One region of the Salinibacillus aidingensis genome, then DNA from elsewhere that is predicted to be linked to it. Evidence: riboswitches for the same ligand, from Rfam matches in the RefSeq annotation. Region 1 holds a riboswitch; the other holds the start of a gene.
What was found. Region 1 has a riboswitch for S-adenosylmethionine ahead of ACZ5OK_RS15075 (carboxymuconolactone decarboxylase family protein). Riboswitches for the same ligand answer to the same signal wherever they lie in the genome.
Positions count from the first base shown of each region.

Region 1 (10,110 bases):
GTTGCCAGTGTTGAATTAATTCTATTAGTCACCAGAAAATCAAAATGGCAAATTGGAGAAATCCAAAGCAAAAAAAGACTTGCAGGAACTTACGTCTCGTTTGGAGAGCCATCTAACTGGCGAATGACCAGTGCAGGAAAGGTATAAAAATTCCGTTTACAGGAAATTCAAAGGAACTAATCCATATTGTTGCAAAATTTATTTTTGAGCAGAGATTTTCTTCTATTTTTTACTTCCCTCTTTTCCTATTAAAATCGAGTTCTTTTTTTAAAAAAATACCATATTAGAGCGGACGGAGGGGCGTTTCCCTCCGTCCTTAGCCTGCCACCACTCGAAAATTTGTCGAATCAGGAAGCCGTGAAACATTTGTGAAACAATATTTTTCGGGTGGTGACAGGCACCAAAACCCAATCAAACCCAGCGACTTGTCACAACCTTCTGTCTCGTATAAAAGGCTAATCCGTCTTTCCCATTAGCATGCAGGTCACCGTAAAAGGAGTCCTTCCAGCCTGAGAAGGGGAAAAAGGCCATTGGTGCTGGTACACCTATGTTTACGCCTAACATGCCAGCATCAATCGTTTCCCGGAATCTTCTGACCGCACCTCCATCGTTAGTGAAAATGCAAGCCCCATTGGCAAAACGGGATTGATTGGTTAATTCAACGGCGGAGTCAAGGTCTTTTACTCTTGCTATCGATAAAACGGGCGCAAAAATTTCATCCTGCCAAATTTTCATCTCTGACGTTACCTCATCAAAAATCGTCGGGCCGATGTAATAACCATTTTGCTGTACGACCTCATCATTACGGCCATCACGGACAAGTTTTGCTCCTTCTCTTTCACCGGTCTCAATATATCCCAGTGTTCGCTGCTTATGTTCTTCCTGAATAACAGGGCCAAGAAACACCCCATCATCCAAGCCATTCCCGATTTTTATAGTATTTGCTTTTTGTATAAGCAACGAAATCACTTCGTCAGCCACACTTTCTTCAACAGCAACAACCGAAGCAGCCATACACCGTTCACCAGCAGACCCGAATGCAGCATTCACGATTTGTGTTGTTGCGTGTTCCAGGTTCGCATCACGCAGAACAATCGAATGGTTTTTCGCTCCGGAAAGTGCCTGGACCCGTTTTAAATTGTCCGTACCTCGTTTGTATACATACTCGGCGACTGGTTGGGAGCCCACAAATGAGATCGCGGCAACCTTTTTGTGGTCTAATAACCCATTGACGACATCCTTGGCACCGTGAACAATATTAAAAACTCCCTGTGGCAGCCCTGCTTCTTCTAACAACTCAGCCAATCGATTCGCAAGCAATGGGGTTTGCTCGGATGGTTTTAAAACAAACGTATTTCCTGTTGCAATCGCCATGGGAAACATCCAGCAGGGAACCATCATGGGAAAGTTAAACGGAGTAATGCCGCCAATGACCCCAATCGGATAACGATAAACCCCCGATTCCAGTCCATCAGCAATAGACGGCAACTGTTCTCCCATCATTAATGAAGGCGCACCGGCCGCAAATTCTACATTTTCGATGCCGCGTTGAACCTCTCCCTGTGCTTCCTTAAAACTTTTTCCGTTTTCAATCGTGACAATTTCAGCTAACTCATCCTGATGATCAACAAGCAGCTGCTGATATTTAAAAAGGATTCGAGCCCTTTTTGGAACCGGAACCTCCCTCCACTCCTGAAATGCCTCAAAAGCAATCTCAACAGCCTCATGCACATCTGCCTGGGAAGATAGCGGAACCTCAGCGATCACCTCCCCTGTTGCTGGATTATACACCTTCTCACTATACTGGGATCCAGCTTCTACCCATTTCCCACCTACATAATTTTTTAGCATGGTGCCTGTCACCTCCCGAATTTTGTCGATTATTGTTGAACGCTAATTACTTAAAATACCATTTGCGCAGAGATAATCCGATTACGACTAAACATGTTATAAATCCATAGAGCCATAAGGAAAGCATCGTATTTACGAAAATGACTGCTCCCTCCTTCCTCTAATTTGCTTTCGAGCCTTCTTTTTCAATCTCATACATCATTCGCGGCTGTGGGTCTTTCAGCACGCGAGCCAATACCACAATCGTAAAAATCCCGATAGCCGTCGAAACTGCACCCGCAGACATGGTACTTGATATCATTCCTCCAAAATAGATAACCAGATACGAGAGGAGTCCCACGATCATCGACACCTCGGCTGCCCGTGCAGGTGCTTTTTTCTTCCCGTAAACCGCATACAGGATAGGTCCCATCGTCCCGGCTGCAACCCCTGACACGCCAATCCACAGCACATCTCCCATAAAAACAGGAGGCTCTAATACAATAAGAAAAGCAATCAGGCCAATCAATGGAACGGACAAGCGACTGATTTGCAGGGCTATTTTTTGCGCTTTTTGTTCACTGACATTCACGATTTTCCTTTTTACTAAAACTTTAAGAAAAATATCGTTAGCAAAAACGGTAGAAATAGACACAAATAAACCATCAGTGGTTGACATGGCCGCTGCAAGAATAACCACACCAAAAATCGCTACTACTACAACAGGAAACGCCCATACCACATATTCCATTAAAGCAAGGTCGGGGGCTGCAACATTTCCCCCTAGTGCTGCTCTGCTAAACAATCCTCCAAATAAAACAAAAAGGGAAAAAGCAGATGCAATGACATAAGTCAGGATCATTTTCCCCAGATCCCGTTCGTTTTTCAATCCAAGCACTTTGTTAAATAAGTGTGGGGCAGAGGCAAAGGCCCATTGGATGACGATGGCACCTATCACGAGACCAAAGGAGTGAAAGTGAGTCGATTCCGGATTAAATACCTCTACTAAATGACCACTCTGATTAGCCAAATCGTTTGTAATCCCTGTAAAAGTGGCGGAAATACTGCCTTCCCAAAAGATTACAATACCTGACACAACTATAAACAAACCTGCAATGGCCATCATAACCGCCTGAACCGCATCCGTATAAATATCAGCAAAGGCTCCACCTGCAAACACATAAATAACAACAATAGCTGCGATAAACACAAGGCCGCCCGTATAAGACATATCGAGTAAGTATTGGAAAATTCTAGCCCCGGCAACAAATTGGGCTGCAATGTAAAAAATGTTGAACAGCAAAATCAGGCCTGTGCCTACCCGGATGATGTCACTCTTGTAAAAGTCCCCCAGCCAATCTGGCAATGATAGGGACTTTTGGCCATTATTCAGCTTTCGCACTCGTTTTGCTACCATTAAAACACCGATGGGACCTCCGCCAATCATGGCTAAAAAGAGCCACAGGTTTGAGTATCCCCAGGCATGGGACCAGCCGGGATATCCTAAAAACGTCGCTGCACTTAAATAGGTAGCCGCAAAGGATAACCCGAGTACATAGGGCCCCAATTTTCCACCGCCGATTGCAAAGTCTCCAACACTCGTTGTCTTTCTGGCACTAAGTAACCCTAATACGAACATTACCACCAGAAAGACTCCAAACCCGATCCAGGTATAAAGCGTTAACGTATCCATTTCCCTCTCCTTTCCATATAAAATATAGTCCTACCGATTTATGGACTGTAAACCGAGCTGTTTGGCAGGGTGATGCTCCGGTAAATGGGCATAGCCCTTTCCAAACATATTTTCACGCAATGTGTTTCCTTCGTATTCCGTTCGATAAATGCCTCTTCTTTGTAATTCAGGTACAACATAATCAACAAATTCCTGAAGGGTACCTGGTGAATAAGTTTGCGCGATATTAAAGCCATCTACATCACCGTCGAACGCCCACTGTTCCATTTTGTCTGCAATCTGTTCAGGCGTACCAATAAACTTCACCGTCCCATTTCCTAAACCATGATTTTTAACGGCTTCCCGTAACGTCCATTTCTTATTCGGGTCTTTTGCATACATGTCCAGATTCCCCTGCACCGCATCGGTTTCCATATCCTCTATATACTGGTCCGGATCGTATTTGGAAAAATCAATCCCGGTATGGCCGGATAAGAGGGCAGCAGTACCTTCATAGCTAACATGGTTCGTCAGGTCCTCAAGTTTCGCATACGCCTCTTCCTCTGTGGAACCAACGATGGGTAAGATCATTGGGAAAATCAGTACCTCATCCGGATTACGTCCCTGAAGTTCTGTTCTTCTTCGTATATCAGCCGAATATTCCTTTAAAGCATCTAATGAATGATTTTTGGTAAACACGGCCTCTGCATGTTTGGCGGCAAAATCTCTTCCTCTTGGAGAAGCGCCTGCCTGAAATAATACGGGTGTGCGTTGCGGCGATGGCTCGACCAAGTGAGGGCCCGGGACATTAAAGAACTCTCCTTCATGGTTGATTAAATGCACCTTTTTAGAATCAGCAAACGAATCATTCTCTCTGTCATAAATCACACTGTCCCTCTCCCAGCTGTGCTCCCACAATTTATAAACAACCTCCAGAAACTCATCGGCACGATCATATCTAAGATTCTTAGGCAGACGCCCCGAAAGCCCCAAATTGACAGCCTCACTCTCCAGATAAGAGGTGACGACATTCCAAGCAATCCGCCCCTTCGTTAAGTGATCCAACGTTGACAACTGTCTCGCCAACGAATAGGGCTGTGCATATGTGGCGGATATAGTAGGAGCAAATCCAAGATTATCTGTCACGGACGCCATGGCTGAAATAGGAATAAGCGGATCATGGGCCGGGAGCTGAACTGCCCCGCGGGTCGCCGCACTGTGTGAGTTTTCATAAACGCTGTAAGTTCCAAGCACATCGGCAATAAAAAGAGCATCAAACTTTCCCCGCTCTAATGTTTGCGCCACCTCTATCCAATAATCCAGACGATTATGCTCGGTCCCTTTGTCCTTTTCATGTTTCCATAAACCGGTTGAATGAGGGGACGGCGAATTTTGTATAAAACCATTTAAATGAATCTGCTTACCCATACATCATGCTCCTTTTTGAGAGATTTTTTATACTTTAAAACGACTGCCAAGAAGACTTACCCGGCGCAGTAGATGAGATTTTTATGTTCTAGTCTGACGGAAGCCGATGATGCTGCAGACCGTGCTGGACACGGGACATAGCCATTATGATGCGATAAACGTTCAACTCCGGCTTGCCGTTTTCAAAAGGCCCGGCAATCGTAAAAGGTTCACACTAGCTGAATTCTTTAAGGATGGTCCATTCGTCAGCCTCTGTCATAAGCATTCAAGGCATTTACACTGTGGGCAATGGCAGAACCAGCCTTTAAAGCAACCGCAACAAAGATCGCTTCCGAGATTTCCTCCAAATCAGCACCTGCCTTCTTCGCATTTTGGGTGTGAAGGTCAATGCAATACGCACAGCCTGTCGTGTGGGCTGAGGCAACCGCAATGAGTTCCTTTTCTTTCTCGGTCAATTCCTTGGTTTTAATGGCTTGCTGGTCAAAATCCAAAAAACTCTTGAATGTATCCCCGCTCAGTTCAGCAAACTCCTTCAAACGATTGAAATAGGAGGCCTTATATAGCTCCTCATCCCCAGCTCCATCAAAGGCATTCAAAGCATTCACCCCATGAGCTGCCGCAGAACCTGCCTTCAAAGCAGTCGAAACAAAAATAGCTTCTGAAACCTCTTCCTTTGATGCTTCCTGTTTTTTTGCATTTCCAACATGAAGTTCAATGCAATATGGGCATCCAGTTACATGGGCGACACCAACAGCAATCAACTCTTTTAATTTCACGGATAATTTCCCGGGGGCCAGTGCCTGATTGTTAAACGCAAAAAACTTTTCAAATGCTTCTGGTGCATGTTCTTTCAATTCTGTAATCCGGCTAAAGTAGGACTTCTGGTATAAGCTATCTGTTTTTGTTGTGGTCATTAAAATCTCTCCCTTTTGATTCGTTTTAAAATTCAGTTTCCGCTATTGCCATTCACATAAATCGATACTGTTCACATAGGTTTACTTGGTTTAATGCAAATAATAGCCCATGAATGTTCTCCACCCCTTCTTTTTGGGAATTAAAAAAACCTCTGCCGATGAGGTAGAGGTTTTAAAAACAACATCATCTCATCTTTCAAGCAAATGCTTGCTGGAATTAGCACCTTGTTACATGCGTAACGGTTGCTGCGGGATCAACGGACCAGTTTCCTCCCCCGACTCTGGATAAGAGATTCATATTTAATTTTAAATTGAATTGTTCACATCATATCGGTTATATATTAAATCTGTCAAGTGGGAATGTTTTTATTTTTCTGAAATAGGACTTTTTGGGGGGACGGAGGGACAGGTTCCTCGTCCCTGGGGGGTGCCTCCCTGGGGTGGTGCCTGTCACCACCCGAATAATATTGTTTCACAGAATGTTTCACAATTAGAGGATAAGACATTTTGGATTAATAACATATCTATCAAAATTAATAATTAAATATAAAAAAACAAGGCTTGTAGCAATCCCCCCACAAGCCCACATCCTGTCCACCTGTTCCCCCGTCCCTATATTGTCGTCACATCCTGGATATGAAGTATTTTAATAATCTGAATATAGGGTTGTTTGATACCTATGATATATAAAATTTTCTGGTATAGGAAGTGGTTTTATCAACCTGATACGATTATCTTTTGGAAGGGTATTAAGCTCTTAGTTTGGTTTGTTTTGTAGTTGGTTTGATGCTATGTATTACAGGGGGACTATCACAGATATAATTTCGTCTGATTCTCAGATTCACTGCTTAACACTCTATTCTCAATCGCAATCAAATGATCATCAAAAAGAATCAATAAATCTAACCGCCGATGGTCCCTCAACTGGTATTCTCTAAAAAGTTGAACATTTTTTATCCCGGAAATAGTTTTTCCCGAAATCCACTTATATAGTTGGGCAAGTGCCTCGTGACCTATGCCTTTGATTTCGGGATTTAATATAAATTGCTAATCAGGTTTTCATCATAGGCTCTATTTGTAACGGAAAGGAAGGTTGGCGTCTGTTCAGAATATGCTTGCTTGATTTCGTCTGCTTTCCGGACCAATGACCTTAATTGATCAGTGTATGAGATACTTTTATTAAGGTTCATATCTTGTAACTCATAGATAGATCATGAAGATTTGGAAATGCTTTTTTCATATATTCCTAATCGGCACTATATCTTCCTTACAAGACAAGGGGAACGGGCCGCTTCTCATTATTTCAAATCTTTAAGTTATCGTGAATTAATCAGGATATTAAAGCAGGTGGACCTGGAAAATACAGAAGAGAAAGAGCGGTTTTTGTACCAGGAGTTTCTCACGCATTTGGAGGGGTATATTGTGGATAATACAGAAAAACAGTAGGAACTAAGCCGGTTGTATTTGAAGCATCATGATATGATTGATGAAATGGAAAAGGCCTATGAAAACCAAAAACAAAACTTCCTGAAAAATTTAGAAAATCTGCTGAAAGAGTATTGGGAGACGGGAAAATGGGTATATGATTTTTCGGTTAAGCGCGGCTATCAGCAAATTCGTTTTTATGAGTGGAAGCATTTAACTCCAGACGTTCATGTTGAGTTACATGTACACAAAGAAAGTATATCCAGCAAAATCAAATTGTAGTGATGATTGATATAGAAGGATTGGGAAGAAACGAACTATTGCATGCCGCGAGAAAAATGATAGACAGTGATTTAAAAGAAGAGATGAGTAACAGGAATATGGACTGGAAGGTTCTGAAACGCCCAGCTGCACTGGTAGAGAAGATAAATAAATCTGAAGAGGACATTTTTTGGGATGCACATTCTCTGGCGGATTTAGTTAAGGAAATTGTTGAGGATTTTAATGTTGTATTAGAATCTTTTAATCGTCTGCTAAAAGAGAGGTAATACCTGCGCTTTCCAGAAATGGTCATTCTCACAACCCCTAATAGGTAGGCTAAAGTGTGACATCACGACATGATGTTAGGGCGATATCTATGGATAAAACGATTGAATCGGATTATACAAACGGAATTTATCTGCACTTTTCTTTACAGTAAAATATAAAACACAAACAGAGGGAGAAATATGTTGAACTTCATTTACATAATCATCGCTATATTTATTACGGTTTTCCTAATTTTCCTTTTCTTTTCTTATAGAAGTGAGAGTAAAGGAGATCAAGAGCATCCTCTTTTAATTGCTCTTTTTGTTTCCACAGTATTCGGGCTATTAGTTTCAGTCATTATTTCGATTTGTATATTAGCTTTAACGGGTTCATTAAACTTGATAAATGAATTTCTAAACTTATCCTTAAATCAGAAACAGATCATTTATTTAATGTTATGGTACTTAGTTTTCAGTTTTTTCCTTGAGGCAAATTTAACCAGGATTTTATTATCCTTCTTTGGCTATTCGAAAATTTCATACTTCGTGAGTGTGAGTATACTTAGAATTTTATATTTGCTGGCTGTTGGATATTTATTATCTATTGACCTTGATACGAACATTACAATTGCTATAAGCTTTGCGCTATTTCTGTATTTAATTGATTTATTGGTTCTGCACTATAGAATAGCAGTGTGTAAAGGTGGGTTATATTCTGCTATGATTTGAATTTATTCCCCTCCTCCCTTTCTACAACGTGAGCTTTCTAAATCTATTAAAAAAGGCCTTACAAACGAATAATAACCTTTGTTCTATCATAAAGTAAAATAACTCATTATGTAATAAAGGGAACTGATTGAATGTCTTACATTAAAAAATATATTGCAAACCGCTACATCAATCCAAAACCAAACCGGAACAGATACTTTAATGGTTTCCATATTCAAAAACAAAAACGCATAGCTAGGCCATTTTCTTCTTTTTATCCTGAACCAGAAAAAATACAAAAAAAATCCACCGATCGATAAATCAGCGGAATTTTTCTTTATATCTTAGGTTATATAATTCATTAATGGTTCTTGCCTTCTTATCTTTATGAGAGTTCTTGCTAAACCCATACGCTGGCAGTCCCAAAAGTTTTGACCTTGCAACAATTTACCGGTGCCATTGAAATTGGTCGCCATCCTGGGTTATTACCCTTTACATTTCTTACTCCTAAAAAGTATTTGGAGGAGTAAGGACTCCTTGACCTGGTTAAGAGACAATATATTTAAAAAAACGTATCCCGTAAATCATTATATTTTGATTTACGGGATTTATTGCTAAAGCAATCAGGCCCGTGCATATCGAGTATTGCCAGGTATTGAACCAAGAATATTAGAGGCTGGGGCAATTTACCTGTCCTCTATGTCCCACCCCTAAATCAGAATTCTCTTAGCTTATTTTGAATTCCTTACCTGAGCAACCTTCTCCACATATCTCTCAGCTAAATTTTGCAGTGCTTTCCAATCCCCTTGTTCAATTAATGTTTTATTGACAAGAGAACCGCCGATCCCTGCTGCAACTGCTCCCGCATGTATAAAAGCACCTAAATTATCTAAATTCACTCCACCAGTGGGCATCATCGGAACTTGGCTAATAGGTCCTTTAACATCTTTAAAGAATTGAGGACCAACAACGGTAGCCGGAAATACTTTTACCATATCAGCACCCCATTGATAGGCTTGATGGATTTCAGTAGGAGTAAACACCCCAGGAATCATTAAGATGCCTTGATTCTTTGTATATTCTATTGTCTCTCGATCTAAGATAGGAGCAAAAATAAAATCAGAACCAGCCTCAATAGCTTCTTTTGCTTGTTCCTTATTTAAAACCGTTCCGGCTCCAATTAGAATTTTGTTCCCATGAACCTGTTTTAGCTCACGAATCATTGCAGATGAATTATCTGAATCCATAGTAATTTCGATACCAGAAACTCCACCGTCCACAAAAGCTTGGACGAGTGGGGGGACCTTTTCAGGATCTACTTTTCGTATAACCGCTACAATACCCGACGTTAATAATCTATTTAAAGATGCTTGATTACTCATTATGGTCTCCTTTCCAATACCTTGTCTACAGCCATTTAGACACCAGAGTAGGCCATAAACCCACCATCTACCGGTACAGTGACGCCTGTTACAAATCCAGACATGTTTTCATCCACTAACCAAAGCAAAGTTCCGAGTAAATCTTCAGGCTTACCGAATCGTTGTTGTGGTGTATGACTAATAATTTTATTGGATCGTTCAGTTAAAGAACCATCTTCGTTTAG
Region 1 covers NZ_AP043759.1:2,885,233-2,895,342, forward strand. Annotated here, with positions in the region: gene ACZ5OK_RS15055 (hypothetical protein) at 1-147, shown strand, start outside; gene ACZ5OK_RS15060 (CoA-acylating methylmalonate-semialdehyde dehydrogenase) at 412-1,851, opposite strand; gene ACZ5OK_RS15065 (sodium:solute symporter family protein) at 2,012-3,523, opposite strand; gene ACZ5OK_RS15070 (LLM class flavin-dependent oxidoreductase) at 3,554-4,930, opposite strand; gene ACZ5OK_RS15075 (carboxymuconolactone decarboxylase family protein) at 5,176-5,844, opposite strand; SAM riboswitch class I at 6,031-6,136, opposite strand; gene ACZ5OK_RS15080 (PD-(D/E)XK nuclease family protein) at 6,655-6,885, opposite strand; gene ACZ5OK_RS15085 (hypothetical protein) at 7,072-7,290, shown strand; gene ACZ5OK_RS15090 (hypothetical protein) at 7,309-7,551, shown strand; gene ACZ5OK_RS15095 (hypothetical protein) at 7,554-7,817, shown strand; gene ACZ5OK_RS15100 (bifunctional 4-hydroxy-2-oxoglutarate aldolase/2-dehydro-3-deoxy-phosphogluconate aldolase) at 9,236-9,886, opposite strand; gene ACZ5OK_RS15105 (SDR family oxidoreductase) at 9,922-10,110, opposite strand, start outside.

Region 2 (10,110 bases), 1.2 Mb from region 1:
TAAGTCCATGATGGAGACCAAGCATAACCAATGGAAGGAAAAATCCACTGAGTAAGGCGCCGGCAATGGCACTTCCTAATGCACCGCCGAGACTTAATACAGCATTAATTCCAGCTGTAATACCGGTCGAAAGAATTCCGGCGAAAGGCTGAACAACTACTAAAGTGAGAAAACCAACAACTAAGATTGTCAATAAAGGAGTAAATATAATATCGACTGTATTCGGAACAACTTTTCTAAATTGTTTCTCAAAGAATACCATTAACCAGGCAGCAAACATGGCGCCAATTAAACCACCGTAACCGGGGGCTAAATCGTTTCCAAAAATAGTGATGTCTGCTAATGCTGGGTTCATCGTGATAATACCAGCAATACCACCTAATACAGGTGTTCCTCCAAATTCTTTAGCTGTATTCCAACCGACCATGATGGCTAAGTAGGAGAAAATACTGCCACCTAAAACAATCAGGATTTGCATCCAGGTTAAGGACGTATCTACACCTGAGTTATTTAAAAATCCGGCTGTACCATTGATAATACCAGAACCTACAATACCTGGAATGAGCGGAATGAAAATCCCGCCAATTTTGCGAAGGAGATTCTTAAAGGGTGTATTGTTTTTTTCTTTAATTTCTCCTTTTTTCATACTGGCAAGATCATCCTCGTTTACATCGAGTTCCTCACCCATTTGGATTCCTGTTATTTTCGTGATATGGTCAGAAACTTTGTTAACGGTTCCAGGACCAACGACAATTTGCAGGGTGTCATCCTCAACAACCCCCATAACACCTTCTTTTTCTTTTAATTCGTTAATATTTGCTTTTCCATCGTCTTTTAAATTAAGTCGTACACGGGTCATACAGTGGGTAAAGGATTGAATATTTTCTCCTCCACCAATTTCATCAAGTATCTCCCTGGCTAATCTTTCTTCCTTTCTCTCTTTCGCCATTAGGTTTCCCCCCTAATCATTCATCCTATTTTGTGTAACGTATAAACCCTTTTGAATCAGCTAATTTTTGAACCGCCTGATCATAGGTACAATTTAATAGAATCATAACGATAGCTGCTTTAACATTGTGATGAGCTTTTTCGAAATGCTCATCAGCAGTGTCATAATCAACGTTGGTTGCTTCCATAATGATTCGTTTTGACCTTTCTATTAACTTCTGATTGCTGGGCTGCACATCCACCATTAAGTTTTGATAAACCTTGCCTATCCCAATCATTGCTGTAGTTGTAATCATGTTTAAGACAAGTTTCTGTGCTGTACCCGCCTTTAATCGAGTTGAGCCTGTCACTACTTCGGGACCTGTTACCACTTCAATAGCTACCTTGGCTAATGTTCCAATTTTAGACTTTCTATTATTACTGATGCTGACAGTGTTTGCGCCTATATGATTTGCATATTCCAACCCTCCAGCCACATAAGGTGTTCGGCCACTGGCTGCTATTCCAACGACGGTATCATGTTTTGTTAGTGAAATGGCTTTTAGGTCATCACCTCCTAAATGGTCACTGTCCTCAGCACCTTCAACGGCATCGGTAATCGCTTTCATACCGCCTGCAATTAAACCTTGAACCATTTCATGAGATACACCAAAAGTGGGAGGGCATTCTGAAGCATCAAGTATTCCTAATCTACCGCTTGTTCCAGCTCCGATATAGATTAATCTGCCACCTTGATTAAACGATTGAATGACAAAGTGTACAGCCTTTTCAATTTGAGGAATTTCTTCGGCAATAGCTGCTGGAACCTTATGATCCTCCTGATTAATCGTTTGCAGTATTTCTTTGATCGATTTTGTATCAATATCCATACTGGCAGGGTTCCTGGTTTCTGTTGTTAATTTGTTGAGCATCGTTTAACCCTCCTAGGAAATCGCTTTCATACCCACATTTTATAGGTGGTGAAACTATATGTCAATAAATCTATTAAAATTTATGAAATTAAGTTTCATATAAGTCAAAAAATCATTCCTTGAAGAATCAGATCATTATCTTCTAAGTCGAACAACTTCATTTCTGGCTTCATGATATTGAGGCAGGACATCCTCACCCATTGCCTTGAAAACACTGAGATACAGAGCGTCAATAATCGTCAGCTGGGTCATTCTGGACGGAATACTTCCAATTCTGTAATCATGTTCAACTATGGGGGTGCACAGGCGAATATCAGCTTCTTTATAAAGCGGTGATTTATCCAGGTTCGTGATCGCAATGACCGTTGCCTCTTCTTTTTGGGCAAATCGGGATAATTCCAATACATCTTTCGTTTTACCAGACATACTAATGGCGATTATGATATCGTTTTTCTTTAAATAGGGAATGGAGGATAGCAGAAAGTGAAAATCATGATGAGCTGTACATGGATAGCCTAATTTTGTGAATTTATAAAACCCATCGACAGCTGCCGTTGCTGAACCGCCAACGCCATAGAAAACGAGCCTGTTCGCGTGTTGGATAGTATCAACGGCATTCTCAAACTCCCTGCGATCCAAAGACGTAGAAATGGCCTCAATGGCAGATGTATTAACGTGGGTTACTTTTTGAAAAATGTCATAGGGCTCACTTTTATCCTGCAAAAAATTAAAGTCTGTCAGATTATCCTCACTCATGGCTAATTCTTTGACTAACTCCAGTTTAAACGTTTTGAAGCTGCCAATCCCAATAGATTTGCAGAAACGGACTACACTTGATTCACTCGTTCCTGACTTCTGGGCAAGCTCCTTTGTTGTCATATTTGGAACAAGGTCCGGATTTTCCAATACATATAATCCCATCTTTTTTTCTGCTTCAGAAAGGGAGGGGAGGTTTCCTTTAATTCTGTTCAGTAATGTGCCCATATACAATGTTCCTCTCTTTATATAATAATCAATATTATACAGAATATTTAGCCGAGTTGTACAATCCGTTTAAATTGATTGCTGCAAAGGATGAGCTTTAAAGGCAGAGCGCAGACGAACTTTTCTGTTACTCTTTGAAAAAACTTGAAAAATTATCTACTTGAAAAATAAATTGCAAACGCTTACGATAAAATCGTGAGACAGCTTAGAATTTTTCGAATCTATCAAAAGGAGATTTTTACATGAAATTGCAGACGATTATTCCTGATCATGAACGTCTTTTTCTGGATAAGGATGTTCCCGAAGCCTATAAAACCGATCATTCCTGGAAAGATGTTGCTGCTGTAAAAGCTGTAGCATTACCGGAATTGGAACAGGAAATTATAGATTTAGTCACCTATGCCAACCAGGAGGACCTTACGATTATTGCACGGGGAGCTGGAACAGGTGTAGCCGGATCTCAGGTGCCAACTAAGGGTGGAGAAGTAATCATTGATGTTCACCGGATGAACCGGATTCTTGATCTGGATGAAGAGACGATGACGTTAACGGTAGAACCAGGTGTAAAACTACAGGAAATTCAGGAATTTGTGGAAAGGAAAGGCTATTTTTACCCACCTGACCCTGGCTCAAAAAATTCAACCATAGGCGGTAATATAGCTACAAATGCAGGTGGTATGCGTGCGGTGAAATACGGCACCACGAGGGATTATGTACGTGAGCTTGATGTTGTATTGCCGGATGGTCAAAAAGCCACATTAGGAAGCCTGAATATCAAGGACAGTTCCGGCTATGACTTAAAGGATCTCTTTATCGGCTCAGAAGGAACCCTGGGAATTACAACCAGGATAAAGCTGAAAGTACTTCCGATGCCAAAATATAAGCAGTCTGTGATACTGGCTTTTGATTCGTTAAAAGCGGCTACTAATGGTGTATTATCGATTTTAAAAAATGGGGTGGAACCTGCAGCTTTAGAACTATTTGAACGGGGAACCATTGAATATAGTGAGAAATTTACGGAAAAGAAGCTGCCAAGTCAAAAGGGAGACGCCTACATCTTAATGACGTTGGATAGTAATGAGCAGGAGGACCTTTCACGCAGGGTCAGTTTTACAGAAAATCTATTAAAAGGACAGGCGGCGGAAATCCTTCCGTTATCCACGCCGGAAGAGGAGGAAAAAGCCTGGTTCCTGCGTGATCATATTTTAGTAGCCTTAATGCAATTTACAGAGTTCGAAATGCTGGATGAAGTCGTACCAATTAATCGATTTGCTGAGATGATCAGTTATACGAAGGAATTGCAGGAAAAGCATGGGATAAACGTGATAAACTTCGGCCATGCCGGAGATGGAAATATTCATACGGTCCTAATGAAAGAAGGAATGGATGAAGCTGCCTGGCAGACAAAACGAAAAGCCTATCTGGATGATCTCTACAGCAAAGTTCATGAATTAGGCGGTCTCCCTTCTGCTGAGCATGGCATTGGTGTCATTAAAAAGGGATATTTGGAGAAAATGAGTCAGCCAGTGGAAATCCAATTAATGCGTAAAGTAAAAAGAGCTATTGATCCGGACAATCGCTTGAATCCAGGGAAGGTTTTCTAATGTTTTGATCGTAGTGGTCAACCGTAAAACTCTGTTCAACGGACTAAAAATATGATAGGATTAAAATAATTGAATAGGATATCCAGAGTGACTGAGAGATCTGGCTCGTTGACGTCACAGCAACCTGCTTTACGCAAGGTGCTCCTACCAGCAAAGCCTGTGCTTTGAATGATAGATACGGAGGAGAAGCTTCTTTATGCATTCAGGGCATAAAGAAGCTTTTTTTATACCTGTAAAGGAGTGAGTCAAATGGACGTTTTTATTAAAATGGAAAAGTTATTGAATTATCCGAGGAAGAAGCAAAAGAAATCAGGAAGCAGGGAAAACCGGTTACCGAGATCACAAAGAATATGACACAGGAAGAATTGGAAGCTTTTAAAAAAGAGAGGTATCAGAAGTTTATCAAGCCAGTGATGGAGTACAATCAGGAAAAACTACTAGCCAAGAAAAATACAGAGAGAAAGAAGGATGAAAAGGAAATGGAAAGTAAAAAGACATTAAGCTTTGAATATGGCATACAGAAAACTGGTGATGGATATAAGGTTGTCAAAACTCTCGGAAACTTTAAAAGTCATGAAGAGGCGCAGCAGGTAATGATCGATTTGGTGACAGGAAAAAGAACGGATATGGAAGTTATAAATCAAAACAGTGGAGGCGATGGACGATAAAAAACATTTTTGCGAATTGAAAAAGTACAGCACCTGCCGAGCTTTCGTCTTCAGTTATTCACTATTAATTTGTATAATTAGTTTGACAAAGTGGTGAGAATGGTCAAAGTGAACGGCCGTCTTACGATTGCAGCAGGGGAGCAAACAGGAATGATTATAGGATGCTTTGGTTTTTTTGCATTAATCGGATTAATCATCTGGGCATTTATTATTCATCCCTTGATGGGAGCTGTGGCGCTTTTGGCAGGGGCTGGACTTGTGATATGGAACTGGTCCACTTTAAATGTCATCGGGGGATTGTTCCTCATGGCAGCTACGATTTGGGGATTTCAAGTTCACTGGATCCTTGGGGTCATATTTCTTATCGGCAGTTTCTTTATCCTTGGTGTTGATCAAACAGCGAAAGAGGAAGAAGAGGATAAAGAGCAAGCGATTAAAAATCTGCAGGAACAGAAAAACTTTGAGATATCTCACCAATTTGACGGTGAGAAAAAGCAGGTACTCGCTATTGATGAGGATGCAGAAAAAATCGCATATTTAAATGGCACAGACCACCGCCGTATATATCCAATCAGGGAGATTCTTGATGTACAAATGACTAAAGATGATAAGCAGGTTATTAAATCTTCAACAGGTATCAGTACATCGGGTGCAATTCTTGGTGGAGCAATTGGCGGCGGTGTTGGAGCAGTCATTGGCGGTCGCCGTAAGAAACATCGTGTTGAAGATCGGGTAGAACGTATTTCCTTACACATTGTCGTCAATGACACAAACGAACCGACGATCATTTTTGATTTATATAAGGGTTCATTGAGCCGAAACGACAGCAGCGTAAAGGGAGCCTATCAAAAGGCGGAGCAGCTGTATGATTTGCTGCTGGTTTTGAGAAGACAGAGTTAATGTGAGAAAACATCTAGAGTTCATTCGAGCAAAGCTTTTCTAATATGTTAAACCCAATGTGGTCAAGGGAGTCCTTTTTAGAAAAACTTGGTGCATAATTTGAAAGAATGACAACACCTGACTGTTTTTCTTTGTTAAAGCCTATGAAGCTGGAATATCCACCTGTTCCTCCATTGTGCCAAATGACACCTTTTTCTTTATCAATAATCCAATTCATACCTAGGCATATACCCGTCTTATCTTCAAATTGAACGGAGTGTGTCTGTGCCAAAATATCATGGAATTTATCCCCGGATGTTCCTAGATGACTGGCAAGAAACGATAACTGATCTTTTATGGTAGATCGTAGGGCTCCGGCTCCCGCAAGTGTTTCTTTAAAGACTCGTAGTCTGCCAATGATGGAAGATGTTGATCAATAGGATGATTAGGGTCGAGCTTATTCTCAGCAATTGCCTTCGTTAATAATGAAGCAGTAAATACTTTAGTGATAGATCCTATCTCGTAAATCAAGCTTTCGGGAGCATTGCCCTCAAATCCATTTCGATTTCCTTCACTAAAAATTTCCCTTTCTTCTTCCTTAATGACACCAATATTCAGAACGAGATTGGGCCTTTTCTCCTTGTAGGGTAAACAAATCCTATCAATTTCCTGTTTATATTGATTCCTGTCTATCGTCATTAGTCCACTCTCCAGGTTTTAGAAATTTATAAGGTTTTCCAGAAAATTTCTACATCTTCACTATATCTTAATCTACAAATTGACTCAAAAAATATCCTGTAATTATTCATGAAATATGATTTTTCTATGACGTTTACGATCATTTTTTCATTTTGTGCTAAACACAACAGCTAAAACTCATTTATTTTCAAAAAATAGATTCAAAAATGTAATTATTCCTTTAAATCCCTTTGTTGACGGATTTATGGAAATCATATATCTTATTTGTAACAGAGACAGGTAGTCAAGAACCCATCACCTCCCCAAACCTCCCATGTATCTCCTTCACAATGGCAAAACTTATGAACAACATCCTGATCATCTGACAGATTATTAGAATAGGAGCTGATAAGATGAATGATTACAAAATTCAAAACTGTATAAGCTGTGAAAAGGGATGTGAAAGGATATGGAGGTAAACGCGTTTGTCCATAAGTTTTCACATCCAGAAGAACGAAAGAAATATTTGGAAATGCTCAAAATAGGCTCTGCATTTGATATGCGTCCCCGAGCACTTTTTCACTATTACGGTCCTGATTTAATTGCCTATAAAAAGAGATTTCTCTCCAATCCACAGGTTAATTATTTCCTCCGTCTATTTTCCGCTTATTTAACGACCCACTTAGAAGATGATTGCCCGGAATCCTGGGAAGAATGTGGCCCGGAGTTCTGGGAAGAGCTGATCACCGTCTATTATCCCTACTATATGAAAATCACCATAGAGCAAAACCAAACAGAAATCTTTTTTACACAACTATTAAAGTTTGCCCACTGGCTTGATAAACGTACAGGGTGCTCCTGTTATGAAATCGTTAAGAAATGTACGGAAGAAAACTGGTCTGAATTAACTTCTGTTGAAAGCCTATTAAATGACCTTCTGTTATACACTTTTCCCAACCTGTATGAAGAGGGCTGGAATACGAGAGCAGCCTTAGAAGAAATAACGGAACAATTAAGAATGTGCAGTTCAACGGTAGAAAGCTTATTTGAGGTTCGTCAAGTTACGGAAACCATGATTGTCCTCTACGACATAGCTGGAGATCGGACCTATCAGATAAACAATATCTCAAAACATATGTCTCCGGGCATACTTATATTTGGTGAAATTGGCAGGAAGGCCAGGGAACTTTATTGGATTCTGTTTTTTACACAGACGGTCTATCCACCTAAAGCCAAGCAATATATTGTTGTTGGAGGGTGAAAAGGGGCAAACTATTTTTTGTTCAATACGTCTATTATCGCAACTACAAGGTTAATTAAAGCCACGATGAATATTCCTGTTGTTATTGCGATGGTCATATCTTCCATACGACTCACCCCCGTTCTCCACAGGAGATTAAGCCGCTCCACACGCTAATATGTTGTTGGACAAAATTATACCACACTTTTATTACTATCATTTAAAACTTGAATAACAACGTTCATTGGAATTTATAATACGGTTAGTGTTAGAAAAGGTTTAGTCTAATATTAGTGATATTATAATATCATTGTTCTGGATCATGCCCTTATATCATGGAAATCTATTACATATGTTAAGATAAACCTATCATAATTTTTACCTGGGAGAATTTAAAATGAACAACCAAGCTTATTTTTATGAATTTCTAAAACCAATATCAAAAGAACTAGCCTACGTGGCCCGAGAGCTGGAAAACAGCATTTTCACAAGCCCCCGAATGATGCTGACCCATGCCAGGGTATTCGTGGAAAATATTTTGCAGCAGGTGATGCGTGTTGAAGGTCTGCAGGAAGATAAAAGAATCACTTTAATCGAACGAATCGATATTTTAGATGACAATGGCTATTTAACACCAGAAATTCGGGATGCCCTGCACCACGTTCGTAAAATTGGAAATCAGGCGGCTCATGATACAAGGGTATTCCGTTATTCTGAAGCCCTGCTATCATGGGAAGCGGTATATAAAATCGTGAAATGGTATGTTGAGGTATATGGACCGGTAGATTTTGAAGTTCCGGAGTACCAGGACCCATCACCAAAATCCACAGAATCCTATGAAATTAGTGAAATCGAATCGCGGCTAAAAATGCTTGAAAATGTACTCGTTTCATCTGAAGAGAAGGACGAGACCAGGGAAGCAGAGGAGGAAACAGCGGTTGCCACAGAGGTCATTTACGATCAGGTAGAGCCACCAGGGTATACGACCATTCGCACCCTCACCTTTAGTGATGATCAAGTGGATGTCCCCTATTTTCTAAGGGATGTATTCCTCTTACCGCAACGATTTGATAAATCTGAACGGTTTCTGATCCGGCTTGGTGCCGAACAGCAGGCAAGAATCATGAGTGAACTGCCGAATAATATTGAAGGCCTGTCCTCCCACGTCAAACGGTATAATGAGAAAAACGAAGAACAATTTTTCAATGAACTAAAAGGATTTATTGAAGAAGAAAAGGTACGGAGGCAACTGCTGCTGGAACGGCCAGGTGAGCTATTCATCTTCTATAAAACGGATTATATAGTGATCACGGACGAGCTGTCCAAAATACCACTGACAGCGGAAAACTTCACAGGAATTCCGAACCTCTTAAGACAGCTAAAAGAGGACCAGATTGAAACCGTTGGCCAGCTGCCGAAAGAGATTGTCATTCTGGCTAAGTATGAGCATGTGGGTATCGGGACTGTGGAGAAGTTGTTTGAGCAGGTTAAAGAGAAGCAAGGATAGGCCAAGGGAAGGAATATTTTTTCAACTTTCAATTTAAATATACCATCGAGATGAACACACTAGGTTTTTGGTGTGTTTTTTATTACTCAGTAGGAAATTCCATCTGTGATGAATGTTAATCTAGGAGTGCATCCTTTTTTGAAACCCTTCGTCTTCTTATGTGAAAGGAATATAAGAAGGCAGGAGGTTTTATTTTATCATGGCAAATCATGAAACGAACTTATTAGAAACGCTAACGGAACCTACAGAAGAAAAACACAATAAACTTATCATTGATTTTATGTATATCGATTTGGAGGTTTGCTCTCGTTGTAAAGGAACAGAAGCGAACCTAAATAAAGCCATTAACGAAGTGACGCCTATGCTAAACACAGTAGGCTACGATATACTAGTCAATCGTGTTTTGGTTGGCAGTGAAGAACAAGCTATTTCTTTGCATTTTGACCTTTCTCCTACCATTCGAATTAATGGAACTGATATTCAACCGGCCTCAAAGGAAAGTAACTGTGGCTCTTGTAACACGATTACGGGCATAGATGTTGATTGTCGGGTCTGGGTGTATAAAGGAAAAGAGTATACAGAAGCACCTAAAGGGATAATTATGGACGCTATACTAGCAGAAGTATATGGACAATCCTCAGCATCAAATGAAGGTAAAGGGGAAAATTTTGTGCTGTCTGGAAACTTGAAA
Region 2 covers NZ_AP043759.1:599,619-609,728, forward strand. Annotated here, with positions in the region: gene ACZ5OK_RS03340 (PTS transporter subunit EIIC) at 1-949, opposite strand, end outside; gene murQ (N-acetylmuramic acid 6-phosphate etherase) at 975-1,859, opposite strand; gene ACZ5OK_RS03350 (MurR/RpiR family transcriptional regulator) at 1,995-2,843, opposite strand; gene ACZ5OK_RS03355 (FAD-binding oxidoreductase) at 3,086-4,447, shown strand; SAM riboswitch class I at 4,523-4,625, shown strand; gene ACZ5OK_RS03360 (hypothetical protein) at 4,798-5,115, shown strand; gene ACZ5OK_RS03365 (hypothetical protein) at 5,215-6,015, shown strand; gene ACZ5OK_RS03370 (serine hydrolase) at 6,029-6,415, opposite strand; gene ACZ5OK_RS03375 (serine hydrolase) at 6,349-6,693, opposite strand; gene ACZ5OK_RS03380 (hypothetical protein) at 7,142-7,933, shown strand; gene ACZ5OK_RS03385 (DUF4145 domain-containing protein) at 8,310-9,419, shown strand; gene ACZ5OK_RS03390 (DUF2703 domain-containing protein) at 9,619-10,110, shown strand, end outside.
Region 2: another riboswitch for S-adenosylmethionine. It lies ahead of ACZ5OK_RS03360 (hypothetical protein); the one in region 1 lies ahead of ACZ5OK_RS15075 (carboxymuconolactone decarboxylase family protein).